DNA from 2 places in the Lactobacillus delbrueckii subsp. jakobsenii ZN7a-9 genome. Region 1 is predicted to be linked to the other one. Evidence: predicted binding sites of a transcription regulator. Region 1 holds the regulator's gene; the other holds the start of a gene.

Evidence for each region. Region 1 encodes LexA, which represses DNA repair genes until DNA is damaged. Its sites were predicted from a motif close to CNAACANNTGTTNG; they were not measured.
Region 2: recA (recombinase RecA) is a predicted target of LexA. The motif match lies at 6,270-6,283, and genes of this name have one in related genera.

What each region holds. Positions count from the first base shown of each region.
Region 1 is NZ_CP018218.1:1,488,887-1,504,869, reverse strand. It holds gene LJ046_RS10460 (metallophosphoesterase family protein) at 33-917, shown strand; gene LJ046_RS10455 (5'-nucleotidase C-terminal domain-containing protein) at 872-1,411, shown strand; gene LJ046_RS07660 (TerB N-terminal domain-containing protein) at 1,543-3,441, shown strand; gene LJ046_RS07655 (ATP-binding protein) at 3,441-4,763, shown strand; gene LJ046_RS07650 (DEAD/DEAH box helicase) at 4,786-7,020, shown strand; gene LJ046_RS07645 (hypothetical protein) at 7,077-7,610, shown strand; gene LJ046_RS07640 (transporter substrate-binding domain-containing protein) at 7,806-8,666, shown strand; gene LJ046_RS07635 (GRP family sugar transporter) at 8,767-9,615, opposite strand; gene lexA (transcriptional repressor LexA) at 9,815-10,435, opposite strand; gene LJ046_RS07625 (DUF896 domain-containing protein) at 10,590-10,826, shown strand; gene LJ046_RS07620 (YneF family protein) at 10,939-11,163, shown strand; gene LJ046_RS07615 (ABC transporter ATP-binding protein) at 11,274-13,034, shown strand; gene LJ046_RS07610 (ABC transporter ATP-binding protein) at 13,027-14,817, shown strand; gene LJ046_RS07605 (ACT domain-containing protein) at 14,866-15,300, opposite strand; gene LJ046_RS07600 (homoserine dehydrogenase) at 15,440-15,983, shown strand, end outside.
Region 2 is NZ_CP018218.1:863,504-879,486, forward strand. It holds gene LJ046_RS04490 (DNA translocase FtsK) at 1-1,128, shown strand, start outside; gene LJ046_RS04495 (M16 family metallopeptidase) at 1,134-2,357, shown strand; gene LJ046_RS04500 (M16 family metallopeptidase) at 2,354-3,607, shown strand; gene ymfI (elongation factor P 5-aminopentanone reductase) at 3,604-4,332, shown strand; gene LJ046_RS04510 (helix-turn-helix domain-containing protein) at 4,401-5,537, shown strand; gene pgsA (CDP-diacylglycerol--glycerol-3-phosphate 3-phosphatidyltransferase) at 5,582-6,145, shown strand; gene recA (recombinase RecA) at 6,353-7,462, shown strand; gene rny (ribonuclease Y) at 7,611-9,254, shown strand; gene LJ046_RS04530 (glycosyltransferase family 4 protein) at 9,358-10,557, shown strand; gene LJ046_RS04535 (IS110 family RNA-guided transposase) at 10,829-12,052, shown strand; gene LJ046_RS04540 (YigZ family protein) at 12,268-12,927, opposite strand; gene LJ046_RS04545 (DEAD/DEAH box helicase) at 12,971-14,248, shown strand; gene LJ046_RS04550 (ComFC family protein) at 14,245-14,931, shown strand; gene hpf (ribosome hibernation-promoting factor, HPF/YfiA family) at 15,011-15,568, shown strand; gene secA (preprotein translocase subunit SecA) at 15,728-15,983, shown strand, end outside.

The sequences.
Region 1 (15,983 bases):
GTGAAAACGATTTTTCTTACTGGATCGGAACAGTGTTCAGTTTAATTTTACAATCGGCGAACCGGATTCTTTTAGGCAAAAAGCCAACTAAGAAGTACAATTCCGCTGAAATGGCCTACCCCCACCAAAAGTCAGGCATCAAGCTAATCGTAGCCAACGTTGTCAGAAAGTCCACCGGTAAGGTACCATATGGCTGGAAGCCTTATACCATCAAGGCCGTAAAAGCGGGCAAGAAGAAGGCCAAGGTCGGCTTTATCGGCATTTTGACCACGGAAATGCCAACTTTGACGACTAAGAAAAACTACTCTGCCTTCAAGTACCTGGATGAAGCCAAGACCATTGCCAAGTATGAAAAGGTTCTGCGCAAGAAGGGCGTTAAGGCTATCGTTGTTTTGGCCCACAAGGGGGTTGAAACGGCGGCGGACAGTAAGGGCAAGCTGACCACCAGTGGTGACAGCGTGAAGATCTTAAAGAAGCTGAACAAGATCGATCCGAAAAACACCGTTGACTTGATGATCGCCGGCCACTCTCACCAGTATGCCAACGCTAAGGTCGGCAAGACCCGGCTGGTTCAGGCTTTGAAGTATGGCCAGGCCTACACTGACTCAATCGGCTACATCAGTCCAAAGACCAAGGATTTCGTCAAGGGCAGCCTGGTTTCTCATGTCTACCCAGTCCTGTCAGCTGCTGATGACCCGAAGACTAAGGATAACAAGACAGTTGCCAAGATTGTGGCTGACGCTGACAAGCGGGTTTCAGCCATCACCAAGCAAAAGATTGCTACGGCCCAAAAGGCTGAAATAATCACTGGCCGGGAAAACAACAATGCTTCCAATGAAAACGCGGTTGGCGACTTGGTTGTTGACGCGCATTGTCAGAAGCCAACCGGCAGGGCTTCAAGGCTGACTTTGCCATGACTAACGGGGGCGGGGTCCGGTCCGGCCTGGCTGTGGGCAGTGATAAGTCAATTACTTGCGGGGCGGCCATGGCCGTTCAGCCTTTTGGCAACAGCCTGCAGGTACTGACCATGACCGGGAAGCAGATTTTAGCTGCCCTTAACCAGCAATATGACCACTACTACCTCCTGGTCAGCGGTCTGCACTATGTCTACACCAAGGACGCGGCCGGCAAGGTCAAGATCGTCAAGGTTTATGTCGGTGAAGGCGAGAAGACTGAACTCTCCTTGACCAAGACTTACCGGGTTGTCGCCAACGAATTTATCGCTGGCGGTGGTGACCACTTTACTCAGTTCACTGCTGGCAAAAAGGTGGGCATCTTGACCGGGACTGACACGGAAACCTTCATCAGCTACCTTAAGCAGCAGACGGCCAGCGGCAAGCAGATTGCCAGCCCGGCTTTGAACCGGAAGGTGGAAATTTCCGCTGACCAGGCAGCGGCCCTGGAAAAATAGAAATAATAGTTTAAGTGAATTTTGTTTTCTTGAAATCTTCCCCTTTGGGAAGATTTTATTTTACGCGTTTTGGAACTAATGTTCGAAAAATCGTGCTATAATTATGATAAAAACAGCAAGGAGGGGCAGGCATGCATTTGGCGGAAGTAGCCGACTACATTCAAAGCAAATATGGTATTGAGGCCAGCTATGTCGACCTGGCCGGGCAAACCCTGGCTGCCGTCACGGTCCCGGGAGCAAATGAAAGTTTCGCCTTGCTCCTTAAGAAGGACGGCCGCGAAACGTTTGAACTGAAAGCCGGGTCCTTGGCTAAGTTTTTGGCTGCCCAGCCGGCTTTTGGACCAGCCGTCTTCATGCAGGACCCGGCCTGGATCAGGGTTGATTTAGATAATCCTGCCTTAAACGACCGCTTTTTTTACAAGACCCTGGATTCTGCCTATCAGAGCTCCCGGCCCTTGGAAACAGCGAAAAATACGGCAGAAGATAGGCAAGAGCATGAAATCTACCTGCTGGATGATGAGGGAGAAGACTTCCAAGAAGAAGTAATTCCTAAGCGGCCAGCCTTTTTCAAAGACAGCGACTTTGACCGCCTGCTGGTTGAAAAAGGCCAGCCCGTGATCCCGGAAGGGATTAGGCAGATGCAGGAGAGTTACGACTATTTGGCCGTACCCCGGCGGGAGAGCAATTTTTACCGGCAGGGGATGCTGATGGCTAATTATGAAGATGACTTTGCCCAAATGGTCCCAATTAACAAGCAGCGACCAGTCTACCATGATCTGACCGTCGACCAGTTGCGGTCCTATTTTTCCTGGCGGACCAAGTTCCGGCAGGGCAAGTACAAGCCAGCTCCGGCTGCCTATGTCTATTTGCTGGCCAGTGAATTAGTCTGCCAGATCGGGGTTAAGGATAAAGCCGATGGCCTCCGTCAGCTCCGCCTTCTTTTTGCCAAGTGCGTGGAGCAAAGGGATATTTCCACTAGCTGGCAGGAAAAGCACATCCTGCAGAACTACCTGGTTTATTACGGTTTTGCTCTTGAGGAAATCCGGCCGGATTTTGCAGATGAGCTGATGCGGGGGGAAGTTTATCATAATCTTCTGTCTGGTGAAGCGAGCGGACAGGAACTCTACCAGGCCATCTGCTGCTTGTCTTCTTATTTGCCCAAGAACAATCCCTTGCTGAAAAAGGAGCCGGAGAAGTTTTATGAGCTTCTGGCCCGGGTCTGGCAGGAAGTCCGCCTGAATCCTTACCAGCTGCTTAAGCTTTTGGTCGGAGAAAAAACGACCTTGCCGGTAGAAATGTTTGCCGATACGGTTTTCTTCAGCCTTGATCCGGTCAAAGACGTTGAGCTCATTTTAGGGCCAGGCCTTGTCTACCGCTGCCAGGGCGGGCAGTGGAGTAATGAAGTCTACTGGCCTTCCGGCCGGCAGAGGCAGCTTTTGGCCAATTTCATGCATGAATTTGACCGCTTGAGCCGGCAGGCCTTTAAGCAGGGGCGGGCCTTAAAAGAAAAAGACCTGCCTCCCGCTTTTAAGCAGGCAATCGTGCAAGGAATTGCTGACTACCAGGAAATTCTGATAGAAAGGGCCCGGCCAAAGGTTAAGATCAACCTGGCCATCCTAGGCCAGATCCGGTCCGACGCGGCTGAAACCAAGGAAAGCCTGCTGACTGAAGAAGAGCGGCAGCTGGAGGCCGAAGAAGCTGAGAAAATTACTAGCGAGAGTAATAAGCAAGTATCTGAGTCTTCTGCTGCAGAAGAAAAGATGACAAAGGAAATTGATGAAACGGCTGCCAGCGGCCTGGGCTTAGACGAGAATGAAGAGCAGCTGCTTTTGGCTCTTTTTTCCGGCCAGCCCTACCAGGACTTTTTACGCCAGCGGCACCTGCTCTTAAGCGTGGTCGTGGACCAGATCAATGAGAAAATTTTTGACGAAATCGGCGATGCCGTAATCGACTGCGATGGCCAGAAGGCAGAAATCGTGGAAGATTACCGGAGCGACCTCGCTGACTTATTAGGAATTGAGGAGAAATAGTGGAGCAAAAGAAACGGATTCCAAAGCGGATTGCCCAAACGGTTATCAGTTCACTTAAAGGCGGGGTTGTGCCCCGGATCGGCCTGCCATATATCACGGTGGGCCGGAAGGCGGAAATCGAGGCCCTTTTACACGACGTTGACTTAGTCAAAGAAGGTGGGGCCTCCTTCCGCTTTGTTGTGGGCCGGTACGGGTCAGGCAAGAGTTTTTTGTTGCAGACCATCCGCAACTACGTGATGGACAGAAATTTTATCGTCTTAGATGCCGACCTGTCCCCGGAACGCCGCCTGCAGGGCAGCAAGGGGCAGGGCCTGGCCACCTACCGGGAACTGATCCAGAACCTGGCCACCAAGACCCGGCCGGAAGGCGGAGCCTTAACTTTAGTCCTGGACCGCTGGATCAACAATGTCCAGACGGCAGTAGCCAGTGAAATCCCTTTTGATGACCCCAGCTTTCAGACAGCCGTTGACCAAAAGATAGTCAGCCAGATTTCCTCTTTGAGCGAAATGGTGCATGGCTATGACTTTGCCCAGCTGTTAGAGCGCTATTACCATGCCTACCTGGCCGGCGACGAGGATACCAAGGGTAAGGTGGTTAAGTGGTTTAGAGGGGAATACCGGCTGAAAACAGAAGCTAAGCAGGATCTGGGCGTCAACATCATTATTTCTGATGAAGACTGGTACGAGTACTTGAAGCTTTTTGCCGTCTTTTTCCGCCAGGCTGGCTACAGCGGCATGTTTATCATGGTCGATGAATTAGTCAACCTCTACAAGATTCCTAACGCCATCTCCCGCCAGTACAACTATGAAAAGCTGCTCAGCATATACAATGACGCCATGCAGGGCAAGGCCAAGTACCTGGGCATTATTATGGGGGCCACGCCCCAGGCAGTCGAAGACCGGCGGCGGGGCGTTTACTCTTACGAAGCCCTCAGGTCCCGCCTGGCCGAAGGCAAGTTTGCCAAGGAAGGGCAGCGGGACCTGTATGCTCCCGTGATCCGCCTGGAACCCTTGATGGCAGAAGAAATGCTGGTTTTAACGGAGAAACTGGCCGACATGCATGCCAGCCTTTATGGCAATGAGCGGACGATCAGCGAAAAGGACCTGGCTGACTTTATCAAGATTGAATATGCCAGAGTTGGCACGAGCAGCATGATCACCCCAAGAGAAATCATCCGGGACTTTATCGAGCTGCTGGACATTGTCTTGCAAAATCCCGGCCAGACCGTGCAGAGTCTTTTGACAGACGGGGACTTTGCCTACACTAAGTCAGACGCCGTGTCTGATGAAAAGACCAGCGACTTTGCGGAATTTACGATTTAAGTTTTAATTAGGGAAGTTTTTTATGGATGCTTTTTCCCGCTATGCTCCCTTCATCCAGGACTATATCTATTCCCGGGGATGGGAGACCCTGCGGCCTTTGCAGACAGCAGCGGCCCAGGTAATTTTTGCTACTGACGACAATTTGCTTTTGTCGGCTTCGACTGCTTCCGGGAAAACCGAAGCAGCCTTTTTTCCCATCTTGACAGATTTGGCGGAAAATCCGGCTTACTCTATTGCCTGCCTCTATATTGCCCCTTTAAAGGCCTTGATCAATGACCAGTATGACCGGCTTAAAGACATCTGTGAAGGCAGTGATGTCCCGGTTTGGCGCTATCATGGGGATGTTTCAGCTGCTCAAAAGCGGAAAATGTTCAAAAGGCCCCAGGGGGTCCTGCAGATAACGCCGGAATCCTTAGAGAGCCTGATGATCAACAAGCACGCGGATATTCCCCGCTTATTTGGCGATTTGCGCTATGTTGTCATCGACGAGTTGCACTCCTTTTTAAGAAGCGGCCGGGGCGGGCAGACCTTCTGCCTATTAGAGCGCTTAAATCGGCTGGCTAGTGTTAAACCCCGCCGGATCGGCCTGTCAGCTACGATCGGGGACCCGAAAGCGGCTGGGCAGTTTTTGGGGGCCGGATCGGGCCGTCAGACCAGGATTCCTAAGGTGAAAAGCCAGCCCCAGCGCTGGCGCTTGTCAATGGAGCATTTCTATAAAAGCGGTAACCAGGCTGGCGACCATTCTGCCTTGCCGGCCCAGGCCGTTTTAGATCAAGCCAGCGACCAGGCACCAGAATTAGCTGACCCGGGCCTGGCCTATATTTTTGACCATACCAGGGGCAAAAAGTGCCTGGTCTTTACTAACAGCCGGGAAGAATGTGAAGCTGTCTGCCAGGTTCTAAGGCAATATTGCGAATATAAGAATGAACCAGACCGCTTCATGATCCACCACGGCAACCTGTCCGCGGCCCTGAGGCAGGGGGCAGAGGCTATCATGAAAGACGAAGATGCCAATATTACGACCTGCGCGACGGCTACTTTAGAACTGGGCATTGACGTCGGCCAGCTGGAGCGGGCCTTTCAAATTGAAGCGCCCTTTACCGTTTCCGGCTTTTTGCAGCGGATGGGGCGTACTGGACGGAGGGGCAATCCAGCAGAGATGTGGTTTGTCATGCGCGAAGAGCAGGCTGAAAGCCGGGCCATGCTGCCAGTTTTGCTTCCTTGGTCGCTTCTGCAGGGGATTGCCTTAGTTGAGCTGTATTTACAAGAGCGTTGGGTTGAACCGCCAAGAGACCACCAATTGCCATACAGCCTCCTTTACCACCAGACCATGTCTACTTTGATGGCCGGCGGGGAGATGAGCCCGGCAGAACTTGCTTCCCGGGTTTTGACCCTGTCCTACTTCCGCTGGGTCAGCCAGGATGACTATAGAGTTTTGCTCCGCCACTTGATCAAGACCGACCAGATCCAGCTGACGGAAAATGGCGGCTTGATCGTCGGCCTAGCCGGCGAGCGGGTGACCAACAATTTCAAGTTTTACGCCGTTTTCCAGGAAAACGAGGAATACAGCGTCCACGCTGAGTCAGAAGAACTGGGGACGATCGTTAAGCCCCCGCCCTTGGGTGAAAAAATCGCCATCGCCGGCCATGTCTGGGTGGTTGAAGAAATCGACCGTCGCCGCCGGCAGGTCTACGTCCACCAGGTTAAAGGTCGGATCCCAGCATATTTTGGGGATGTAGCCGGCGATATCCATCCCAAAGTCCTCCAGCAGATGAGGAAGATTCTGGCAGAAGAGAGGCAGTATCCTTACTTGATGAAAAACGCGGCTGCCCGCTTGCGTGAAACGAGAGCAATGGCGGAAGCCGCTGGCCTGCCAGATAAGCAGCTGATTAACCTGGGGGCTAAGACCTACTGCCTTTTCCCTTGGACGGGTTCTTATGCTTTTCTGGCCCTAGAGCGCTTCTTGCGCTTGAAATGTGCCAGCCGTTTAGGGCTTAAGAATTTTGACTCAGTCCGGCCATACTACATCCAGTTCAGCATGGATGTCAGTGAAGGAGACTTTTACCAGATCCTGGCTGAAGAAGCCGCTAAAGACTTTGACCCTTTGGACTTGCTCTATCCAAAGGAAGTTCCGGTTTTTGACAAGTATGATGAATACCTGCCAGATGACCTGGTCAGAAAAGAATTTGCCTATAGTGTCCTGGATTTGACTGAAATGCGGCGGGCAATCGGAGAGATTACGAGACAAAAGGCTTAAAAAAGATGTACAATAATGTCTAATAATCAAATCTCGATTTTTTAGAAAGGACATTTATGTCAGTAAGCAAGCGTCCGATTTCCAGTTTTCAAGAATTAGAAACAGCCGCTGATGACAGCGATGAGATACATTTTAAGTTAAATGGCCAGCAGTGGCTGTTAGTTGATGACGGCAATCCTTTGACCCCGGCCAGCAAGACCTTGATCAACTGTGATTTGCCTGAAGAGCAGCAGTTTTTTGCCAATATGGAGGAATTTCTGACCTGCCAGATAGGCGGTCAGTCCCTGGCTGACTGCTGGCCCCAGATGAGCGAGGTAGCTGTCTGGAGCGTGCAGTTTGACAGCCTGGAGGAATTTGTCCAGGCGATTAAAGACGGCTGCGACATTAAGTTTTCTTTAGCCGGCCGCCAGTACAGCCTGGGCCAGTCCAGTGAACGAAAGGTCTACCGGCAGCTCACCTGGCGTTTGGAGAAGGGCGGGCAGATGAAGGTGGAAAAATTTGCTGACTTGAAGCAGCTTTTGGCCTTTGAAATTGCCGGGCAAAGCCTGGGCAAGCAGTGGTCAGCCATGAAAAATGTCGACTACGGCTGATTTTAATCTAAATTTTTTTATGGAGAAAAGTTCTGGGAAAAAGCTTTATTTTTAGAAAAAACTAATTTCGTAAAGAATAAACCTAGTTTTACTTAATAAAGCAAGAAAAAGAGACTTTCATTATAAATAAAAGAAACTTTCTAAAATATCGGGTATAATATTTTATAGATCCGATATGACAGAAAGATGAAAACTATGAAAAGACAGCCGCAAACAATCAAGAGAATCATCCAGGCCTTGGCCTGCGGTCTGCTGCTTTTGCTAGCGACCAGCCTAACCGCTTGTTCCAGCAAGCAGGAGAGCAGCTATGCCCGGGCCAAGCAGTCTAAGCAGATAACCTGGGGGGTCCGGCCAGACACCAAGCTGTTTGGCTTGACCAACATCAAGACCGGCAAGATCGAAGGTTTTGAAATTGATCTGGCTACGGCCATCACCAAGCAGATCCTTGGCCCTAAAAGCAAGGCTGTCTTCCGGCCGATCACGGAAAAGACCCGGATCACCCTTTTGCACAACGGCTCCCTGGACGCCGTCATTTCAACCATGACCATCACCAAGGAGCGGATGAAGGTGATCGACTTCTCTGACGTTTACTTTAACGCCAACGAATCCATGATCGTTAAGAAGTCCAGCAAGATCAGAAGCATTGCTGACTTGAATAAAAAGGGAGTCGTGGTTATTGCCATCAAGGGGACCGACGTGGCCAACCAGGTGGCTAAGCTGGCTCCAAAGGCTAGTGTCAAGCAGTTTGACGACTACGGGTCAGCCTTCAACGCCTTAAAGGCCGGACAAGGGGATGTCATGATCGACGACAACGGGATTTTGGCTGGTTTGATCGTTGATACCCCGGAATTCACCTTGACCAAGGCCTCTTTAGCTGAGGAGCCATACGGCATCGGGGTTGAAAAGGGCCAGACCGAAATGCGCCAGGCGATCAATCAGGCATTAAAGCAGCTGCGGGCCAACGGAAAATATGACCAGCTGGTCAAGGAGTGGTTCGGCAAGGTCTCCGGCTTTGACGTCAAACATGCAGAAAGCCAGAAGGTTAAGATTCAATAAGAAGGAAAAACTAATACAAAAAGTAAAAAGCTAGGAGCAGATGCTCCTAGCTTTTTAGCTAGCATGTAAATTATTTGTATTTTAGTATTTTGATTTAGATTTAAAGGATAGCGCCGACAACGATCAGGCAGAGGCCGGCAAGCGTTGCGACCAGTTCCTTGCCTTGCTTGCGTTCGCCCAGCAGAGTCATCCCGCCGATAGTGGAGATGATTACGCTCAGCTGGCCGTAGATGAAGGCGTTGGTCACCCCGTTGACTTGAGCGGAGATGATGTAGGCGTAAGCTGCAATCCCGAAGCTGATGCCGGCAAAGAGGTCAAGGTAGCTGGCCTTTTCCTTGAAGGCAGCCTCGTTGCCGCTGAAGGCCAGGTAGATCACAGACCCCAGCAGGATCCCCAGGGTTTGCGGCAGGAACATGGATTCAGCGTCTGCCGTAATCGTCTTCGGGAAGGCAGAGTAGGCCAGGTAGCCGATCGTGGTCAAGACCAGGAAGAGGATGTCCTTGTTGGTGGTCTTCTGAGTGAAGCCATCGCCCTTTTCAGTGTAGGCGGTCAAGATGACGCCGACCATGATGATGACCAGGGCAATGATCCCGAAGATAAAGTTGTTGCTGGTCTTCCATTCACCAAAGATCAAAGCCCCGATGATGGTATTGCCGACCAGCTGCAGGCCAGTTGAGATCGGCATGGTCTTGCTGACCCCGATCCGGGTGAAGGAGATGAACTGGCCGATTTGACCGATCGTCCATAAAGCACCGGACAGAAGGGACAGGAAGAAAACTGGCATGGAAATGGCCGGATGCTGGATTAAAGTCACGATGATGCCGACAATAGTCGCCCCCATGCCGACGCCGAAGATCTGGTTGGCCGGCTTGCTGTTTGGCACCTTGTTGACGGTCCAAGGCATAACCCCCCAGCCGATGGCTGGCAGTAAGGCAATGATGATATTCATTAATTAAAAACTCCTTTAACTAATAATTTGTCGAATAGTTATTAGATTAACGGAGTTTCAGGAAAATAGCAATAGAAAACGCTATGAAAATGTCAATCGTTTTCAGAAAACGGTTGAAAAGGAAAAGATGCTTTGCATAAAGCAAAACATCTTTTCAAAAAATATGAGCTAATCGAGTTTACTGACCGGCAATACTGTATTAATCAATATTTGCTCTGTAAAGACCGACGACCTTGCCCAAAATTTGTACATGGTTCAAGATAATTGGATCCATGGCATCATTTTCCGGTTGCAGGCGGTAGTGGAGGTCTTCTTTAAAGAAGCGCTTGACTGTTGCTTCCCCGTCATCAGTCATGGCGACCACGATTTCCCCGTTCTGGGCCGTGGTCTGCTTGCGGACGATGACATAGTCCCCGTTCAAGATACCGGCATTGATCATTGAGGTGCCGTGTACCCGGAGCATGAAGAGCTCACCGGCATCACTGGCCAGGTTCGGTGGAAGCGGGAAGTAGTCTTCCACGTCCTGGACAGCCAGGATCGGCTGGCCGGCGGTAACAACCCCGATGACCGGAATGTCTTTAGGCTTGATGCCCAAGGCGTCAAGGCCGGCGTGGGTGATTTCCAAAGCTCGGGGCTTGGTGGCGTCCTTGATGAGGTAGCCCTTGCGCTCCAGTCTGGTCAAATGGCCATGGACAGTGGAGGTTGAAGACAGGCCAACTGCCGCGCAGATTTCCCGGACCGTCGGCGGGAAGCCGCGGTTTTCAACGGTATCGTAGATGTATTGCAGAATTTCTAATTGTTTTGAGTCGTGAGTTGCCATAGTTACTTTTCCTTCGCCAAAAATCTTATTGTCGGTTATTATTTATTTTAGCAAATATTCGGGAAGTTTACAAACTGGCGTTCTAGGCTTAAAACTTTTTTTATTTTTGCAAAGCGAGTACACTATTCTTATCACTAGAAAGGCGGATATATATATGACAGAAGCAGATCAAGTCAGAAAAAGAATCAATGAATTATACAAGAAGAAGCAGGAAAGCGGCTTGACGGAGGCTGAAGAGGCTGAACGCAAAGAACTGCACAAGCAGTTTATCGCCAACTTCCGGGCAGGTTTCAAGCAGCAGCTGGACAGCCTGGTAATTGTTGACGATCAAGGCAAGGACGTTACGCCGGAGAAAGCCAAGCAAATTCAGAAGAAAAAGCTTCTTAGATAAGATTTATCCTTTAAAAATGGTCTGAAGTTTTGTAAGATAGTATTTGTGTGACTAACGAATGGATCTCCGCTGAGGCGGATAACAAATTAAGACCAATGGAGGTTTAGCGATAATGAATTTAGGTTTGGCGATTTTCTTGATTATTTTGGCAGCTCTTCTGGGTGCGGTTGCTGGTTTTTACGGTGCCCGGACTTACATGAAGAACTACTTTAAGAAGAATCCCCCGATTACCCGGGAAATGGTTGAAACCATGATGTCACAAATGGGCCAGAAGCCTTCAGCCAAGAAGGTCAACCAAGTGATGAACATGATCAAGCATCAGGCAGCTAAGAACTAGTCTAGTCAGCCATAGAGCGCTAGGGGAATCCTGGCGCTCTTTTTTTCGGGCTAGGGGGATTAGAAAAGAAGGAGAAAAAGATAAAACCCAAATAAAAGAGGGAGGAAAAAATGGATACTTTTAGCAAGCTGGGCTGGTTCTTTAAAGCCCACCGCAAGCGCTACGCCTTAGGGATCACGGCCTTAGTCCTGACTTCGGCAGCCAACCTGGTCCCGCCGCGGATCCTGGGCATGATGGCTGACCAGCTGGATACGGGGAGAATCAGCTGGCAGCAATTTTTTAGCTATGTTCTGGCAATTTTGCTGGCGGCTTTGGCCCTTTATGTCTGCCGCTATTTCTGGCGCAAGCAGATTTACGGCGGAGCGGCGATTTTGGAAAAAGAACTCCGCGGCCGGCTCTTCTGGCATTTTATGCAGATGGACCGGACCTTCTTTCAGCGCTACCGTATCGGGGACTTGATGGCCCGGGCAACCAATGACGTCCAGGCCGTGCAGAACGTAGCAGGTGACGGGATCTTGACTTTGATCGACGCGATTTTTACCGGGGGGACCACCTTGCTGGCCATGATGATCCTGGTAGACTGGCGCTTGACCCTGGTGGCCATGCTGCCGCTGCCCCTTTTGGCCTTCTGTGCCCGCTACCTGGGTGATCGCCTGCATGACGCCTATATGGATTCGCAGGCGGCCTTTTCCCGCTTGAACAACAAGACTCAGGAATCCTTGTCTGGGATTAAGGTCTTGAAGACTTTTGGCCAGGGAAAGGAGGATGCGGCAGCTTTTAACAAGATGACCTATGAAACGGTAGATATCAATAAAAAGGTATTCCGGATCGACTCACTCTACGACCCAATGATTACCATGATCATCGGGATTACCTACATCATTACCATCATCTACGGTGGCCGGCTGGTTCTCAGCAAAGCGATCAGCCTGGGCCAGCTGATTTCCTTTGTGTCCTACATTGGGGCCATGGTCTGGCCAATGTTTGCCATTGGCTACCTGTTTAATGTTCTTGAGCGGGGGAGCGCCAGCTACGACCGGATTATGAGCCTGCTCAATGAAAAATCTTTGATCGTGGACTTAGATTCAATGGACAAGGAGCAGAAGCTGACTGGAGATTTGCGCTATCACGTGACCAGTTTTGCCTACCCGGATGAACCAGACAAGGCTGCCTTGGGGGCAGTGGACTTTGACTTGAAAAACGGGCAGACTATCGGCCTGGTTGGCCGGGTTGGCTCAGGCAAGACGACCATTATCCAGCTTTTGATGCGGGAGTTTGATAACTACAAGGGCCGGATCACTTTTGCCGGCCACGACATCCGGCAGATTCCCCTGGACGTCTACTTAAAAGAAATATCTTACGTTCCCCAAAACAACTTCCTTTTCTCCATGTCGGTCAGAGACAATATTGCCTTTGCCAAGCCGGATGCCAGCCAGGAAGAGGTCGAAGTGGCGGCTAAAAAGAGCGCCCTTCACGACGATATCCTGGCCTTTCCAAATGGCTATGAGACCATGATCGGGGAAAACGGGGTTTCCCTGTCGGGCGGGCAAAAGCAGCGGATATCGATTGCCAGAGCCCTGCTTCATGACAGTGAAATCTTGATTTTGGACGATGCTTTGTCAGCTGTTGACGCCAAAACTGAAAAGGCGATCTTGACTAAGCTTCGGCAAGAACGGGAAAAGAAAATTACCGTCATCGCTGCTCACCGCTTAAGCAGCGTAATGGATGCTGACTTGATCCTGGTCATGCAGGACGGGCAGGTGGCAGAAAGAGGGACGCATGAAGAATTGCTGGCCAAGGGGGGCTGGTATGCCCGGATGTGGCAGCGGCAGGAATTAGCCCAGAAGGTAGGTGAAGATGACGATGAATAATGAGGACTTCCAGTCAGTCTGGCAGCAGCAGATTTCGACCAAAGAGCAGGGGCAGATTTTAAAGCGGCTCTGGACCTTTGTCTGGCTTTACAAGGGGGAATTACTGACTGCCGTCTTAGGGATGGTGGCAGTTTCCGCGATCAATATGCTCTTGCCGACCTGGCTGCGGTATTACATGGACCACTATTTGAAGGCGGGCAAGGTTGACTTCAGCACGTTTTATTATGTTGCCTTGATCTACGGAATTGGCGTGGTATTTAAGGCGGCCTGCCAATTTACCTATGAATACCTTTATGCCCTGGCCGGGGAAAAGGCATTGGAAAAGGTCCGCCGGGTCCTTTATGCAAAAATTCACACCCTGGGGATGCGGTATTTTGACCAGACTCCAGCCGGGTCGATTTTGTCCCGGGTAACCAACGACACGATGACCCTGGGCAACTTTATGCAGGTTTTCTCTGCCTTTCTGTTAGGGATCGTCTCCATGGTAACTGCCTTGATTGCTATGTATATGGCTGACCCGGTGGCCGGGGGGATCGTGACGGCCTTTATTCCACTTATCGTTGGGGCAATCTGGCTTTATAACCGGGTCAGCTCCAAAATCTACCACGAATACCGGGCCCGCAACTCTTTGATCAACACTAAGCTGGAAGAAAGCATTGCCGGAATTTCCGTGATCCAGCAGTTTCGCCAGGAAAAGCGGATAGACGATGATTTTGAAAAAATCAACCGCCAGCAGATGCAGACCCGCTTCAAGCTGATCAGAACCAACGGCCTGCTCTTGTCGCCGTTTACGACCCTGCTCTATTCGTTGGTCTTAACCTGCGTTTTGGTCTGGTTCGGTTACCCCCTCCGGGCAACTTTTGTCCCGGCCGGGATGATTTATGCTTTTGCAAACTATGTGCAGAACTTTTTTAACCCCTTGTCGGACATGATGAACTCGCTGACCTTCTTTACCGACGGGATCGTGGCTGGCAAGCGGATCTTCAAGATTTTGGACCAGGAAGAATACGAGCCTGAGCAAAAAGAGCTGGCCAACGCCAAGATTACGGAAGGGAAAATTGAGTTTAAGCATGTGTCATTCTCATATGACGGCAAGCATGACGTTCTCCGCGATGTTTCCTTCACCCTTAATCCAGGCGAGACCCTGGGGATCGTTGGCCACACGGGTTCAGGCAAGAGTTCAATCATCAACGTGATGATGCGCTTTTACGAATTTCACTCGGGCCAGATCTTTTTGGACGGGATCGACATCCGGGACTTTTCCAAGGCAGAATTACGGCAAAAAATAGGCCTGGTTCTCCAGGAACCCTTCATGTTCTATGGGGACGTGGCTTCCAACATCCGCTTGTACAATGACAAGATCACTGATGAGCAGATTGAAGAAGCCGCCAAAACTGTCCAGGCTGACCGCTTTATCGAAAAATTGCCTGGGAAATACCATGCTAAGGTCATTGAAGGCGGATCGGAATTCTCCAGCGGGGAAAGACAGCTGATTTCCTTTGCCCGAACCCTGGTAACCAATCCTAAGATTTTGATTTTGGACGAAGCAACGGCCAACGTGGACACGGAAACAGAAAGTTTGATTCAAGCAGGACTCAAAAAGCTCCGCCAGGGCCGCACGACCCTGGCTATTGCCCACCGCCTGTCAACGATTGCTGATGCTGACCAGATCATTGTTTTAGACAAGGGGAGAATCGTCGAACACGGCAAGCACGAGGACTTGCTGGCCCAAAAGGGCTACTACTATGACCTTTACACCCTCCAGCAAAACCGGGAAAACTAAGAATGAATTAAGACAAAAAAGAGCGCGCCCAGAAGACGCGCTCTTTTATTATTCTAATCCGGCAAGCTGGAGATTTTTAACAAAGGGGAGACTTTTCAAATCAGCCAAAAGGGTGTTGATGTCTCCTTCAAGGCCGGCCAGGTCCAGGGACATCAAGACGCTGGCGTGGCTGGCCAAAGGGATGGCCTGGGAAATAGTCAAAACCGAGGCCCGGTGGTCGGTCACGCAGGTCAAAACGGCTGACAGGGCCCCAGGCAGGTCAGCTAAAAGCAGAGACAAGACCGCCTGCTGGCCCCTTGCAGGGTCCTTGGCTCTAAAAACATAGTCTTTATAGCGGTAATAAGTGTTGCGGGAGATGCCGATCCGCTCAGTCGCCTCGGTGACGGTGGCTGCTTCCCGGCTGTCCAGCATTTCCCTTGCCTCTAGGACCTTCTCCAGATAGTTGGGCAGGATCTTTTTATGAACGTAAAAATAGTCGGCCATGGCAAATTCTCCTTTGACATATTGCTTTAATTTTTGTTTAATAATAAGTAACTTTTCCCTTGTCAAGCCTTGCGGATAATGATACTATGTTTTTAATTCGAAAACAAGTGTCCCTAGATTAGAAACAACGGAGGCGGGTATGCAAATTGCAATCTTAGGCCGTGGCGTGGTTGGCGGTGGCATTGTCAAGCTGGTTGAAGAGGCTGAAACTCCGCTTTTGCGGAAGATTAAAATAAAAAAGATCCTGGTCCACAGAGATGAACAGATCCTGGATGACCAGCATACGACTGACTTTGTGGAAATCGTGAACGATCCGGAAATTTCAGTGGTTTGCGAGTGCATCGGGGGGGTAGAACCGGCCCACAGCTATGTTAAGTGGGCCTTGGAAGCCGGCAAGCACGTGGTGACGGCTAATAAGAAGATGCTGGCGGTCTATGCCGGCGAGCTATTTGACTTAGCCAGGCGAAAGGGCCTGGTATTGGCCTATGAGGCCAGCGTTGGCGGCGGCATCCCCTGGATTGACAACATCAAGCACATTCAGCGCCTGGAGCCGGTCACGGCCTTCCAGGGGATTTTTAACGGGACCAGCAACTATATCCTTTCCCAGATGGCAGAAAAGGACCTGGACTTTGCTGCTTGCTTAAAAGAAGCCCAGGAGCTGGGCTACGCGGAAAAGGATCCCA
Region 2 (15,983 bases), 630 kb from region 1:
GTGCCTAACCAGAAGGCCCAGTCCGTGGCTTTTAAAGATGCCATGGAGCACCAGGACCAAAAGGCCAAGGACCATCCTTTGATGGTGCCTTTGGGCAAGGACGTGACCGGGCAGATCATCAGCGCTGACTTGACCAAGATGCCCCACCTGCTGGTGGCCGGGTCAACTGGGTCCGGTAAGTCCGTGGCCATCAACACGATCTTGACCAGCATCTTGATGAAGGCCCGGCCGGATGAAGTCAAGCTCGTTTTGATCGACCCGAAGATGGTCGAATTGTCAGTCTACAGCGGGGTTCCGCACTTGATGATCCCGGTTGTCACTGACTCCCGCCTGGCTTCCAAGGCCCTGAAAAAAGTCGTCGACGAAATGGAGCGGCGCTACAAGCTTTTTGCTGCCGGCAGCGTCCGCAATATGGGCGAATACAACCGCAAGGTGGCTGAGAACAATAAGGATACCAGCCGGCCGGTAATGGAGCCTTTGCCTTATATTCTGGTCGTTGTTGACGAATTGAGCGACTTGATGATGGTCGGCGGCCACGACGTGGAAAACTCCATCGTCCGCCTGGGCCAGATGGCCCGGGCCGCCGGCATCCACATGATCCTGGCTACCCAAAGGCCGAGCGTGGACGTCATCACCGGTTTGATCAAGGCCAATGTGCCGTCAAGAATTTCCTTTGCCGTTTCCAGCGGGGTCGACTCCCGGACTATTTTGGACCAGGTCGGCGCTGAAAAGCTGCTGGGCAGGGGGGATATGCTCTACCTGCCGATCGGGGCCTCCAAGCCTGACCGGATTCAAGGGGCCTACATCGATGTCGATGAGGTCGAAGCCGTCGTTGATTGGGTCAAGGGCCAGCAAAGCGCTGAATACGATGAGAAAATGATTCCCCAGGCCGGGGATGATGACGAAAGCAGCGATGACGACGTTGACGACGAGTACTACCAGCAGGCAGTGGACCTGGTCCGCCGCCAGCAGTCAGCCAGCACCTCCATGCTGCAGCGGCGGTTCAGAATCGGCTACAACCGGGCTGCCCGCCTGATTGACGAGCTGGAGGAGCACGGGGTAGTCGGCCCGCCGGAAGGCTCCAAGCCGCGCAAGGTGCTTTTGCCGCCTGAAGGACAAGAAGAATAAAAATAATGAACGAAGAAAATATCAGCATTCAAAGCAATCAAAAATTTACCAGCGGCAACCTGGGCCTGTTCGTCCGCCTGCCGCTGACCAAGCACAACATGTCTATGGCCAGCCTGCTCTGCCGCATGCAGATGAACGAAAGCGAACTCTTTCCGGATCCCGGCCTCCAGCAGGTCGAATTGCAGCAGCGCTACTCCTTCCAGTTTGAAGCAGTCGTGCAGCTTTTTGGCAAGGAAATGGTCATTTCTTACCTGGCCAATTTCGTTGAGCCCCAGGAAATCCTGGACCCGGACTACAACTACCGGCAGATAGCAGAAACTTTTGCTGGCCTGGCCACCCGGCCCTTGATTACGCCCAGCTCTGTCCAGCTGGCCCAAAGACAGCTGGAAGAAGAATACCAGGAGCTCATGGCTGAGCCGAGCAACGCGGCTTTAAGCGCCTTTTTCAACAACTGGTACGCGGACCAGCCAGATTACGCGGCCAGCTTCATCGGCTCGATTGAAGATATTACGAAAGCGACCAGCCAAGAAGTCCGCCGCTTTGCCGATGCCATCAAGACCCAGGCCAGCTGCGTATTTGGCCATGTCTATGATGCCCGCCAGGTTAAGCGCCTTTTGCAAAAGAAGCTGCAAGAAGAAGGCTGGCCGGGCCTGGCCTTGGACTTTGGCAGCCGGGACTTATTGATTTCGGCCCCGGACTTGCGGATTGAGAAAACAGACGAGCAAGGCAAGCAGCAGGCCCAGCTTTTCCTGGGCTATGCCTACAAGGGCCAGCCCAGCCTGCAGGATTTGGCCACGGGGACGGTCTTGCGCCAATACTTGACCGGAGACCAGTCCTCCCGGCTCTTCAGCAAGGTCAGGGAGGAAAACGGGGCGGCTTACGCGGTGGAAAGCAACTGGTATGCTGACAATGCCCTCTTCTTGGTCAACGCCGGCCTGGATCCGGACAAGTTGGACTTAGCCCGGCAGATCATCGGCAAGGAGATGCAGATGGTGGCTGACGGCCGGATCGATCCGGGCCTGCTCAAGCAGAGCCGGCAGGCGCTGGCCAACCGCCACTTGCTCAACCAGGACCATGCCAGCTGGCTTTTAGCCAAAGACCTCCGCTACAAGCTTCATGCCGACTACGAGGACTTTGATATGATGGCCGCGGTCAGCCGGGTGACCAGCGGCCGGCTGGCTGACTTTGCCCAAAAGCTGTATCTGAATGAAAGCTATGTATTAAAATGATCAAACCAGAAATTATCAGAAAAGATTTTCCTTCCGGCTTCAAGGCCCAGGTGATCCGGCGCAAGGGTTTTAACCAGCGCTTTTTCGGCATTATCGTCGATTTCGGCAGCGCTGATCCCCAGCCCGTGCCCGGCCTGGCCCACTTTTTGGAGCACAAGCTTTTTGCTGCGGAAGAAGGCGACTTGTCCCTGGAATTTGAAAAAATGGGGGCCAGCGTCAATGCCTTTACCTCTTTCAATGAAACCATGTATTACGCCAGCGGGGTCAAGAATGTTGGCCCCATGATCGACCTGCTCTTCAAGCTGGTTGGCCAGCCCTACTTTACCGATGAGAATGTGGCCAAGGAAATCCCCATCATCCAGCAGGAATTAGCCATGTACCAGGATGAGCCTGACTGGATCCTAGGCGACCGGCTCCTGCGGGGCATCTATGGTGACTGCAATTTGGCCATCGACGTGGCCGGGACCAAGGAATCGATTGCCAGCGTGACTAAGGAAAAGCTCCAGGCTGCTTATGATGAAAACTACGTGGCCGCTCGCATGTCCTTTGTTGCCTGCGGGGACTTTACCGACAACCAGGTCAAGACCATTCTTAGACAGGCCATGAAATTGTCAGACCAATACCTGCGCCCGGGCAAGCCGCAAAAAGAAGCGGACTTGGTGCCCTTTTTGCCAAGCGGGCAGGACTGGAACCTGATCGGCGGGGAAGTGCCCCTGTTTATGGCGGCTATCCCTTTGCCAAACTTTAAGAAAGTTTTAGCAAGTCGGGATATGAGTCAAATTTTGCTGGAAATCATGCTAGAATCAAAGCTAGGTGCCGCCAGCCACTGGTTTGCCAGCGCCAGACAAGCCGGCCTGGTCAGCCAGCCACTCCAGATCAGCGTAACTTATACCCGGCAGGGGGCCTACGCGGCCTTGCTGGGGATGAGCCCGGAAGCAGAAGAGCTGCTGGACCAGATCAAGGCAGAACTGGCGCCAGACAAGCTTTTTTCCAAAAAGCAGGAAATGGAAATGCGCCAGCTCTTTGAGATTCACAAAAGAAGCTGGCTGGCCCAAACCGTGCGCAGCCTGGACAATTTGTCGGGTTTTGCCGTGGAGATGGCTGAAGAAAGCCTGGGTGAGGAAGACTTGTTTGCCAATGTTGAGCAGATGCAGGCCATGAATTTTGCCGACTACCGGGCCTACTGCCAGGAGCTTTTCAAGGGCGCCAGCATCAACACGGCCCGCCTGCTTGAGGAGGATGACCAATGAAGCGAGCACTGATTTTCGGGGCAACCGGCGGCATTGGCCAGGCCATTGCGGCCCGCCTGGCTGAGTCTGGCTGGTCCATGTACCTGCACTGCAACCGCAACTGGGAAGAGGCCATCGCTTTGGCCAGGACTCTGGCGGAAAAGCATTCCTTGCAGGATTTCATGCCGATCAAGCTGAACTTTTTAGCAGGCGACGACCAGCTCAAGAATTTTGCCAGCAGTCTTTTGCCCGTCAACGCGGTCGTTTTTGCCCAAGGGATCACCAACTATGACTTCCTGGGCAGCCAGAGTTCCCAGGTCATTGACCAGATCATCAAGGTCAATTTGGAGAACCCGATCAAGCTGACCAAGCTTTTGGAAAGCCAGCTTTTAAAGCAAGAGCACAGCCGGATCGTCTACCTGGGCTCAGTTTACGGGGGCCAGGGCAGCGCCATGGAAGCAGTCTACAGCGCGACTAAAGGCGGGATCAGCCGCTTTGCGCAGGCCTATGCCCGGGAAGTTGCCGCCAGCCGCTTCACGGTTAATGTCGTTGCCCCAGGGGCGGTCAACACGGCCATGAATGCCATGTTTTCCCCGGAAACCTTAAAAGAGCTGGCAGAAGAAATTCCGGCCGGCCACCTGGCCAAGCCCAAGGAAATTGCCTACTGGGTTGACTGTCTGCTTAACCCTGAGAGCGACTACCTGACCGGGCAAACGATTTATGTCAGTGGCGGCTGGCTGGAATAGGGCGACACATCCGCGGCTATTGTGCTATAATTTATAAACGAACTTTAAAGTGATTGAAGAGGTTAATAATGTCAGGCATTGGAGAACAACTACGTAAGGCAAGAGAGGCCAAGGGCCTTTCAATTTCTGATATTGAGAAGGCTACGAAGATCCAGAGCCGCTACCTGGAAGCAATCGAAAACAACGATTTCGACAAGCTGCCAGGCGACTTTTACGTCCGGGCTTTCATCCGCCAGTACGCGCAAATCGTCGGCTTGGACGGTAAGGAATTGCTGAGCCAGTACCAAGGCGAAGTTGCAAATGAAGTCACGAGCGAAGTCAGCCAGCCGGCAGCAAGCAGTCCGGCTCAAGAAGTTCATGAGGAAGCTCATGAAGAAGCAGCTCCAGTAGAGCCAGCCAGAATCAGTGCCAGCCGGCCAGCCAAGCGGGAAGCTGCCGAGAAAGCTCCTAAGGACGCCAAGTGGCGCAAGCTTGTGCCCCGCTTGGCCCTGGGCTGCGGGATCGCCCTTTTGCTTTTGATCGGGGGGATGGTCTTTGCCAACATGAAGAAGACCGGGTCAAGCAGCCAGAAAGAAAATGCTGGCTCCAGCGTCACGATTACTTCCAAGAAGTCTTCCAGCAAGAAGAGCTCATCAGCTTCTTCTTCATCCAAGAAAAAGAAGACCAGCTCAATCAAGGTTGCTTCACTTGGCGGCTCAAGCTACCGGGTAACTGGCATCAAGTCCAGCACGCCATTGGTAGTCCGGTCAAGCAAGCAAAGCATCTACTACTACGTTTCCGTTGACAACGTGATCACCAACCAGGGGACCCTGCAAAGCGGTGAAAAGCACACGGAAACTGTCAAGAAGGGGCAAACTTTGATCGTTTACCTGGGGACTGATACTGGCGTGACTGTAACTGTTGGCGGCAAGAAGATTCCGTTCACTCCAATCAACGGCACGACCCGTTTGACTATCTACCTGGGTGACAGCTCTGCTTCAGCAAGCAGCTCCGCGGCAAGCCGCACGACTAGCACCAACACTAACACCAATACCAGCACGAGCTACAGCAGCCGGGCAAGTTCCAGCGTGCAAAGCTCAGCTTCCAGCCGGCCAGCAGCTTCCAGCTCCAGCGTTCGATCAAGCTCACAGGCTTCATCCAGCGCTGCCCCAAGCAGCCGGGCATCATCTGCTCCATCATCTGCCACTTCCAGCAGCAAGCAATAAGAGAAGAATGATCATTAATTCTTAAAAGTGAGGAATTTAAAGCAATGAATTTACCAAATAAACTGACTGTTTTCCGAATCTTTTTGATTCCTGTCTTCATGATCCTGCTGATCGCCCAATGGCCAGCCGGCTCATTCACCCTGGCAGGGACTGAAATTCTGTGGAGCCGGGTGGTGGCCATGATCGTCTTTGCCGTTGCTTCCGCAACCGACTGGTTTGACGGCCACATCGCTCGCTCCCGGGGACTGGTAACCAACTTTGGTAAGTTTGCTGACCCGCTGGCGGACAAGATGCTGACCATGACGGCCTTCATCTTCATGGTTGCATTGAATCTGGCTCCAGCCTGGGTTGTAGCCATCATCGTCTGCCGGGAACTGGCTGTGACCGGCCTGCGCCTGATCGTGGTCGAAAACAACGGCAAGGTCATGGCGGCTGCCATGCCTGGCAAGATCAAGACCACCTGCCAGATGCTGTCAATCATCTTCCTGCTCTTTGGCGACATCTTCCACCTGGGCACCATCCTGCTCTACCTGGCTCTGATCTTCACGATCTACTCCGGCTACGACTACTTCCATTCTTCATGGGATGTCTTCAAGGGTTCAATGTAAGCATTTAGAAAATCACTATTCTTTAAAAATGAGTATCAGCAAGGTACTCATTTTTTTGTTTTTTAAGTCAGATTGGGGAAAAAAGGGCTTTTTTCTTGTACTAGTAAGTGGAGAGGAAATAATTTGAACGTTAGTTCGGATTTTTCTTGCTTTTTACCAGGCCTTCAAAGTATAATGTTTATTAGTAAGTTTCCAGGAGGGAAAAAATTGGCTAAAGATGAAAAACAAGCGGCTCTTGAAGCGGCTTTAAAGAAAATTGAAAAGAACTTCGGTAAAGGCGCGGTCATGCGGATGGGCGAGAAGGTCGACACCCAGATCTCGACTGTTCCGTCAGGCTCACTGGCCCTGGACGCGGCCTTGGGCGTGGGCGGCTACCCGCGGGGCCGGATCGTGGAAATCTACGGGCCGGAATCTTCCGGTAAGACGACCGTTGCCCTGCACGCCGTAGCTGAAGTGCAGAAGCGGGGCGGCACGGCGGCCTACATCGACGCGGAAAACGCCATGGACCCGGCTTACGCTGAAGCCTTGGGCGTGGACATCGACCAATTGATCCTGTCTCAGCCAAACACTGGGGAAGAAGGACTGCAAATCGCGGACACCTTGATCTCCAGCGGGGCCATCGACATTGTCGTGGTCGACTCCGTTGCCGCCCTGGTGCCGCGGGCCGAAATCGAAGGTGAAATGGGTGACTCCCACGTCGGTCTCCAGGCCCGCCTGATGAGCCAGGCCTTGCGCAAGCTCTCCGGGACGATTGCCAAGACCAAGACCATTGCCATCTTCATCAACCAGATCCGGGAAAAGGTCGGCGTCATGTTTGGTAATCCCGAAACCACCCCAGGTGGTCGGGCGCTGAAGTTCTACTCAACCATCCGGCTGGAAGTCCGCCGGGCGGAACAGATCAAGCAGTCCACCAACGTTATCGGTAACCGGGTCAAGATCAAAGTGGTCAAGAACAAGGTTGCTCCGCCATTTAAGGTAGCTGAAGTCGACATCATGTACGGGCAGGGGATCTCCCAGTCCGGCGAACTGCTGGACATGGCTGCTGACCAGGACATCGTCGACAAGGCCGGGGCCTGGTACTCCTACCACGGTGAAAAGATCGGCCAGGGCCGGGAAAACGCCAAGCAGTACCTGGAGGAACACCCGGACGTTTCCGAGGACATCCAGACCCAGGTCCGCAAGGCTTACGGAATCGATGCTGAATCTCTGGAAGAAAAGGAAAATCCGGAGAAGGTCAAGGAACAGCGGGCTAAGAAGGCAGCTCCTGGCGAAGAGAAGCCAGCAGAGCCGGCAAGTCCGGAAAAGACTGATAAGTAGGTAGTTTTTGGCCAATAAAAAGATTGCCAGCAGAGGCCTGGCAATCTTTTTTGTTTCCGCAAATGCAGCTAAGGAATTGACTTGACCAAAAATGTAACATATGATTAGTAATGTGTGAATAATTCTAAATACAAAGGCGACGTAACTCATGATGAATAATACTATATTTCTTCTCGCAACAGTCGCTGTAATTTTTCTTATTTCACTTGTCGTGGGATGCCTGATTGGTTATGCCATCCGGAAGAATGCCTGGGAAACCAAGGCGGAAAACGCCCGGCAGAGCGCGGAGGCAATTTTGGCCAAGGCGAAAGCCGAAGTCGAAGCAGCCAAGGCTGAGGTCCAGGCGCAGAAGCAGGCCGCTGAAGCCGTTAAGCGGGATGCTGAAACGGAGAAGAAGGCCAAGATCCTGGAAGCCCAGGAAGAAATCAGGGATTACCGGCAGAAGGTTGAAGACGAGCTGAACAGGCGCCGCGCAGAAGCGGCCCGAAAGGAAAACCGCCTTCAGCAGAAAGAAGATGCCCTGGATCACCGCAGCAGCCTGCTCGATGACCGGGAGAAACAACTCACACAAAGGAAAGACCAAATCAAAAAGCAGGAAGAAAAAGCCGCTGGTTTGCTGGAAGAAGCGCACGGGCTGGTCGAGAAGCAGAATGACAAGCTGCTGGAAATCTCCCACTTAGACGAAGAAGAGGCCAAGAAGATTGTCCTGGCCCAGGTCTCCGACCACCTGACCAAGGAGAAGGCGGAGCTGATTCGGGCTAACGAGGAAGAAATCAGTGCCAGAGCCGACCGCTTTGCCCACCAAATCATCGTGGATGCCATCCAGAGCAGCGCGGCGGATACGGTCGCGGAAACGACCGTGTCAGTCGTGGACCTGCCAAACGATGACATGAAGGGGCGGATCATCGGCCGCGAAGGCCGGAACATCCGCTCTTTTGAAGCCATGACTGGGGTAGACTTGATCATTGACGATACGCCAAAGACGGTCACCTTGAGCGGTTTTGACTCCATCAGACGGGAAGTTGCCAAGCGGGCCCTGCAGAAACTGATCAAGGACGGGCGGATTCATCCGGCCCGGATCGAAGAGATGGTTGACAAGGCGCGCAAGGAAGTCAACGACGATATTTACGAGGCTGGTGAAAGTGCCTTGATGGAACTGGGCATCCACCGGATGAACCCGGAACTGGTCAAGATCCTGGGCCGGCTGAAGTACCGGACTTCCTATGGCCAGAACGTGCTGGCGCACTCGATTGAAGTCGGGAAGCTGGCCGGGACCATGGCAGCTGAACTTGGTTTGGATGAAAAATTAGCGGTTCGCGCGGGATTATTACACGATATTGGCAAGGCAATCGACCATGATATCGAAGGCTCCCACGTAGAAATCGGTGTTGAATTGACCCGGAAATACCATGAACCGGACCTGGTGGTCAACGCGATCGCTGCCCACCACGGTGACGTGCCGAAGCTCTCCTTCATCGCTGACCTGGTCGTGGCGGCGGACACGATTTCCTCCGCCCGGCCTGGGGCAAGAAGCGAAAGCTTGGAGAACTACATCCGCCGTTTGACGGAACTGGAAGACATTGCTGGCAGCTATGACGGCGTCAAGCAGGCATATGCCATCCAGGCCGGCCGGGAAGTCCGCGTAATGGTTGAGCCAGGCAAGATCTCAGATGATGAGACCACGGTTTTGGCCCATGAAATCCGGGACAGGGTCGAGAAAGAACTCGATTACCCGGGCAATATCAAGATCACCGTAATACGGGAGAAACGTGCCGTGGCAGTTGCCAAATAAAGCAGAAAGTCCAGATTGAATTCTGGACTTTTTTGTTAGCATTTGGCAAATCGCCTCAAAGCCCGGTATAATTAACTCAACTAGACTCAGAAAGCGGAATTTCATGTTTAAGATTATCGTTGACCTTTTTTTACTGGTGATCATCCAAGTAGCGATCACGCCTTTCATCCGGCGCCTGGCCTTTGTCCTGGGGGCGGTGGACAATCCTAACGCCCGCCGGGTCAACAAGAAACCCATGCCGACTATCGGAGGACTGGGGATTTTCGTGACTTACAATATCGGGACCTTCATCTTGCTCAGAGAGCAGTTTCCGACCCACGAGCTCTTTGCCCTTTTGCTGGCGTCTAGCGTGATCGTCTTGACCGGGATGATCGATGATATTTTAGAACTCAAGCCCGGGCAAAAAATGGGCGGGATCTTCATCGCGGCCATGATTACCTACTTTTTGGCCGAAATCCGGATGACCGAGCTGAATATTCCTTTTACCGGCCAGACCATCAATTTGCCCTGGTATCTCAGCCTGCCAATTACCATCTTCTGGATCCTGGCCTTGACCAACGCGGTCAACTTGATTGACGGCTTAGACGGCCTGGCGGCCGGTGTGTCCTGCATCTCGCTTTTGACCATGGGGATTGTCGGCTACTTCTTCTTGCGTAACCAGGGCCTGTACGTGCCGATCGCCTGCCTTATGCTGGCGGCCTGCCTCCTGGGCTTTTTGCCTTACAACTTCAACCCGGCCAAGATCTTTTTAGGGGATACCGGGGCCCTCTACCTGGGCTTCATGATCTCGGTTTTAGCCTTAAAGGGCTTGAAGAACGTGACCTTTATTTCTTTGCTGGTACCGGTGATCATCTTGGGCGTGCCGATCTCTGATACGGTCTATGCCATGATCCGCCGCAAGCTGAACAAGAAGCCGATTTCCCAAGCGGACAAGCACCACCTCCACCACCAGCTGATGAACTTTGGCCTGACCCAAAGGCAGACGGTACTGCTGATTTACGCCCTGTCCTTGATCTTCTCCTTCGTGTCCATGCTTTTCCTCTTGTCGCCGATCTGGGCCATGGCCCTCTTGCTGGTCGGCCTCTTGATCGCCGTTGAGCTCTTCGTGGAATCGATCGGCCTTTTAGGGGAAAAATACAAGCCCCTCAGCCACTTGATTAACCGCCTGGTTTTACATAGCACTCACACTAAGGAGCCGGACGTTGAAGTCTGGCATCAAGGCGAGGCCAAGCCCCGGAAGTGGCAGGAGCGGTCCAAGGGAGGGCACAAGCCTGCTGAGAAAAATAGCGGTAAAAAACAATAAAGCTGAACAGACAAAACATACTAACCTAGTGTTGGATGATTACTCGACGGAGTAGTCGTTCAACACTTTTTCTTTTACTATGTAAAGTGGAGATGAAGCCAATGCCGTTCTTTTTCTGGACACACGATGTCGTAGGCAAAACGGGCAGCTTCACCATTCAATTGTGAATCTTGTCTAAGTATGTTGGCTGTTAAAGTCCTGTTGAGAAAATTAGATCTGATTGGATTAGGTGGAGGTAGCTCATCTCCGAGTAAAGCGGAGGTTTATTCTTATGGATTTATTGAAAACTGTTTTCGGTATTGATGTTAGCAGCCGAAAGTCTAACGTATGCATTATGGTCAATGGCCAAAAAGTTAATGACTATGCCATCTCCAACGATATGGTAGGCTTCAATCAGCTGCTAGGTGACCTTAAGCAGGTTACTAACCCACAGATTATCTTTGAAGCAACTGGCGTCTATTCCAGAAGACTCCAGGCATTCTTGGACATGCACGAATTGCGCTATGTCATGATGAATCCGCTAGAAGCCAAAAGAAAGACAAAGGATGACCTGCACCAGAACAAGACCGATAAGCTTGATGCCTTGTACCTTGCCAAGCTGCAATCTGAGCACCCGCAGCGGCTGGCCTACGTTCAAAGCGAAGAATATCAAGAATTGATGGCCAATAACCGTATCTACGAGCAGGCTTCGCACGATCTGATAACCAACAGGAATAGACTGCACAAAGCCATTCAGCTCACTTTCCCAGAGATTGAGCACTTAATGGTTAATCCGAGAGGGAAAAACTACTGGAGTATTGTCCTCAGATTCCCACACCCAGATATCGTACTAGAAACAAAAGAAGCCGATATCATCGACTTCTTAAAGGGCTTAACCGGTATTGGTAAAAAACGCGCTAACGACATAGCGCAAAGTCTTATTCGGTTGGCTAAAGTCGCATGCCCAGCTGTCAAAAAGAACAGTGCTCATATTCGTGGCCTCAAAATGGCTATTAACAACATTCTGAGCGCTGAAGAAGAGTGCCAGACTGCTTTACAGGAGATGGCTAAGCTGGCTCCTAAACGGGATCTGGAGATCCTCACAAGCATTCCAGGCATCGGCAAAAACACTGCTCTAAGAATCATTAGTGAGCTTGGAGATATCAGACGTTTTAACAACCCTAGCCAATTAAATGCCTTCGTTGGTGTTGATCCTCAAGTTTATGAATCTGACAATCTCACGGCCCACCTGTCAATTTCAAAGCGTGGGACAGCTATTGGCAGAAAGGTGCTGTACTTGGCCATAAACCAAATTCAGTCGGCTAAGAAAGTGGGAAACCCTTGCCATATTGCGGATTATTACGAGAAACGAAAACGGTCTTCTGAGACTGCAAGTCACAAGAAGGCCGCTATCGCATCGATCCATAAATTATTACGGACGATCTTCGCTTTAATTAAGAATGATCAATTGTATAGCTATGACGTAGCCAAACATAACCAAAGACTTTTGTCATAAAAATTGATCCAATAGATATTATAACAGCCTCTTTTTTGAAATTACAGAAGGTGGCTGTATTTATCATGCCCTAAATCAGATATTTAACTCGATTCTTCGGGAACCATTTCCCGATTAGGCCCTTATTTCAAAATAAAATTGCCTAAAATCGTTGATAACACTTGACTTAGAGTAGAAAAGAAAATGACCAAGCAGAAATGCTTGGTCATTTTTGGTTAGAATCTTTTTTCTCCGCTTTTAACGGGAATTTCGTTATAGCGCTGGTCCCCCTTGATCAGGTTGGGTTCACCGTTTAAGAGCTCGGTTAGATCGCTGATAAAGGGGTCAATCTGGCCCAGGTCCAGGTAGATGGAAATGGTGATGTTTACGCCATATTCAGTGCCGGCAACGAAGACCTCTTTTTCCTTAAGGAAGTGGTCGACCTTGTCATAGCGGTTGTAGGGGATCGTAAAAATCAATTCCTGCTGCTTAACCCGCTTGACGATGCCGATGGCTTCAGCTGCCTCGCTGACGCTGGAAGAGTATGCCCGGATGAGGCCGCCGGCCCCTAATTTGATTCCGCCGAAATACCGGGTCACGACGACGGCGACATTCTTCAGGCCCATTAATTGCAGGGTCTTTAATTCCGACACCCCGGCCGTACCGGCTGGTTCGCCGTTGTCGCTGCTTTTGACCCGGTCGTCATTAATGCCCAAGGTATAGGCATAGGTGTTGTGGGTGGCGTCATGGTACTTTTTGCTGGTCGCGGCAATAAAGTCCCGGGCCTCTTCCTCATCCTGGACCCGGGCAAGAGTCGCGATGAAGCGGCTCTTCTTGATGACCAGCTCATGCTGGCCGTTTTCTTTGATTGTTAAAAAATCTGCTTCTTTTGACAAAAAATCATCCCTTTTTGGTGTATTAGTTAGTGGAGGCAAAAAAATGACAGAAGAAAAAGAATCTCTGACCGGCCGCCAATGGCTGGTTGACAAAGTGGATAATAGCATAAAAGAGGGGCAGACGACAATTCCCGCCATCGAAAATGGCATCTGCCAGCGCTGCGGCAGCTCATGCTGGGCCCGCCTGCCGTCGGGCTTTTTGTATTGCCGTGCTTGCGTGGGCCTGGGCCGGCTGGATGAGGGCAAGCTTTTGGTCCGCCAGACGGCTGGCAGTCATTACCCGGCCAGGGCGGGGATGACCTGGACAGGGCAGCTGCAAGAGCGGCAGGGGGGTGTGAGCCGCTTTTTATTGGAGAAATTTGCCGCTAAAGAGGACTGCCTGGTTGAGGCCGTGACCGGGGCGGGTAAGACGGAGATGATTTTCCCCTTATTGGCTGAGGCTTTCAGCCGCGGCTGCCGGGTAGCCATTGCCACGCCCAGAATCGACGTGGTCAATGAGCTTTACCCCCGCCTAGTAGCAGCCTTCGGGGAGGTGGAGATCGGCAAGTACCATGGCCGGGAGGAAAAGGAAGCGGCCAATGAGCAGCTGGTCATCTGTACGACCCACCAGCTGTTGAAGTACTACCAGGCCTTTGATCTTTTGATCATCGATGAGATCGACTCCTTTCCATATGCCGGCAATCCCCAGTTGCATTTTGCCGCGGGCAATGCTGTTAAAAAAACAGGCAGCCGGGTCTTTTTGACGGCCACCCCGCCTGAGGACCTGCTAAAAGCGGCCAGGCAGGGGAAACTGGCCATCGTTAGGCTCAACCGCCGCTTTCACGGCTATACTTTGCCTGTGCCCCGGCTGGATCTGTACGTCAAGCCTTTTTTGACCAAGGGCCGCCTGCATCCGAAATTAGCCCGGCGGATCAAAATGGCGGCTAAAAGCGGCCACCCCCTCCTGGTCTTTTTGCCCAGAATTGCCCAGATGCCCCAGTATTTTGCCGCTGTCAAAAGGCTCCTGCCCGACTTGCGCCTGGCAACCGTCTATGCCCAGGACCCGGACCGGCTGGAGAAGGTGGAAAAATTCCGCAAAGGCGACCTGGACCTGCTTTTGACGACCACAATCTTGGAGCGGGGGGTGACCTTTAAGCATGTCTGGGTGATCATCGTGGCCGCTGATGATGAGATTTATTCCGCTGCCAGCCTGGTCCAGATTGCCGGCCGGGTGGGCAGAGACAAGCAGGATCCGGACGGGCTGGTGCTTTTTGGCTACCGGCGCTACAGCCGGCAGATCAGAAGCGCGGTCAAGCAGATCAAGGAGATGAACCGGGGATGAGTCTTTGCCTTTTTTGCGACCAGCCTTTTACCGGAGATTTGGACATGAGGCGCCTGCTTTTGCCGGGCAAAAGCAAGACTTCCTGCCTGTGTCCATCCTGCCGCCAGCAGTTTGCGCAGATCGGCCCCGCTTTTTGCCCCCAGTGCGGCCGCCAGCAGGATAGCGGGGAAATCTGCCAGGACTGCCAGAAGTGGCGGCGGATCTACCAGGGGAATTTTTTGCACAACCAGGCCGTCTACTGCTACAACCAGGCATTTCATGACCTGATGGTCCGCTACAAGCGCTACGGGGACTACCTGCTCTGCCAAGTTTTGCAGGAATTGGCCGCCCCTGCTGTCCAAAAATTAGCGGCCGACTACTACGTCCCGGTCCCGACTTCACCTGAGCACCGGAAAAAGCGGGGCTATGACACGGTCTGGGAAATTTTTACCCCTCTTTTGCCCTTAACGCCTCTTTTAGCCAAGAAGGCTGGAGCTGGGGCCCAGGGGGAAAAGGGAAAAAAAGTCAGGATGCAGGCCAAGCAAAATTTCTTTTTAAATCCGGAATTTAGGGGTACAATAACAGGTAAGATCATCCTTTTGGATGACATTTACACCACAGGCCGAACGCTTTACCATGCGCGCGACGCGATTGAAACGGCTTTTCCTAAATGCCAGGTCGAAAGTTTTTCAATTAGTCGCTAAATATTTTCACAAAGCGCTTTCAAGTTTGGTATAATATGAGTGTAAAGAAACCGCGCAAGCGTGAAAGGAGATAATTATTATGTTAAAGTACAATGTTCGTGGTGAAAATATTGAAGTCACTGAAGCTTTGAGAGATTATGTTGAAAAGCGCTTGACCAAGTTGGAAAAGTACTTTGATCTGAGCCAGGACGTAATCGCTCATGTAAATCTGAAGGTATACCGTGACCACTCAGCTAAGGTTGAAGTAACCATTCCGCTTCCATACCTGGTTTTGAGAGCTGAAGAAACTACGGATGACATGTACCGCAGCATTGACTTTGTTTCCGAAAAGCTTGAACGCCAAATCAGAAAGTACAAGACCCGCGTCAACCGCAAGAGCCGTGAAAAGGGCGTTGAAGAATTCTTCATCCCTGAAGAAGCTCCGGTTGAAGAGGAGAAGGAAGAAAAGGCTCCAATGTTCAAGATTGTCCGCAACAAGCGGGTTAGCTTGAAGCCAATGGACCCAGAAGAAGCCATCTTGCAAATGGACATGCTGGAACACGACTTCTTCGTCTTCCAAGACGCTGAAACCAACGGCACCAGCGTGGTTTATCGCCGCAACGACGGCAGCTACGGCTTGATTGAAACTAACGAATAGTTTCGCCGCTTATCCAACTGAATACTAAGGCTGCAAGCCAGGCAGGGCACGATAATTATTGTGCCCTGCTTATTTTTGTAGATTATTTTAATTTTTGGCATTTACATGTTAAAATTATTCTGTGATTTTAGACTAAATATCAGAATTAAGGACGATTAGATGGCAAACATTTTAAAGAAGTTATACAACGCTGATAAAAGAGAACTTAAACGTTTTGAAAAAATTGCTGACCAAGTAGAGTCATACGCTGACCAAATGGCCGCTCTCTCTGACGAAGAATTGCAGGCCAAGACGCCGGAATTCCGGAGCCGGATTGAAAAGGGCGAAAGCTTAGACGACCTGCTGCCGGAAGCCTTTGCCGTATCCCGGGAAGCTTCCAAGCGGGTTCTGGGCCTGTACCCATTCCACGTGCAGA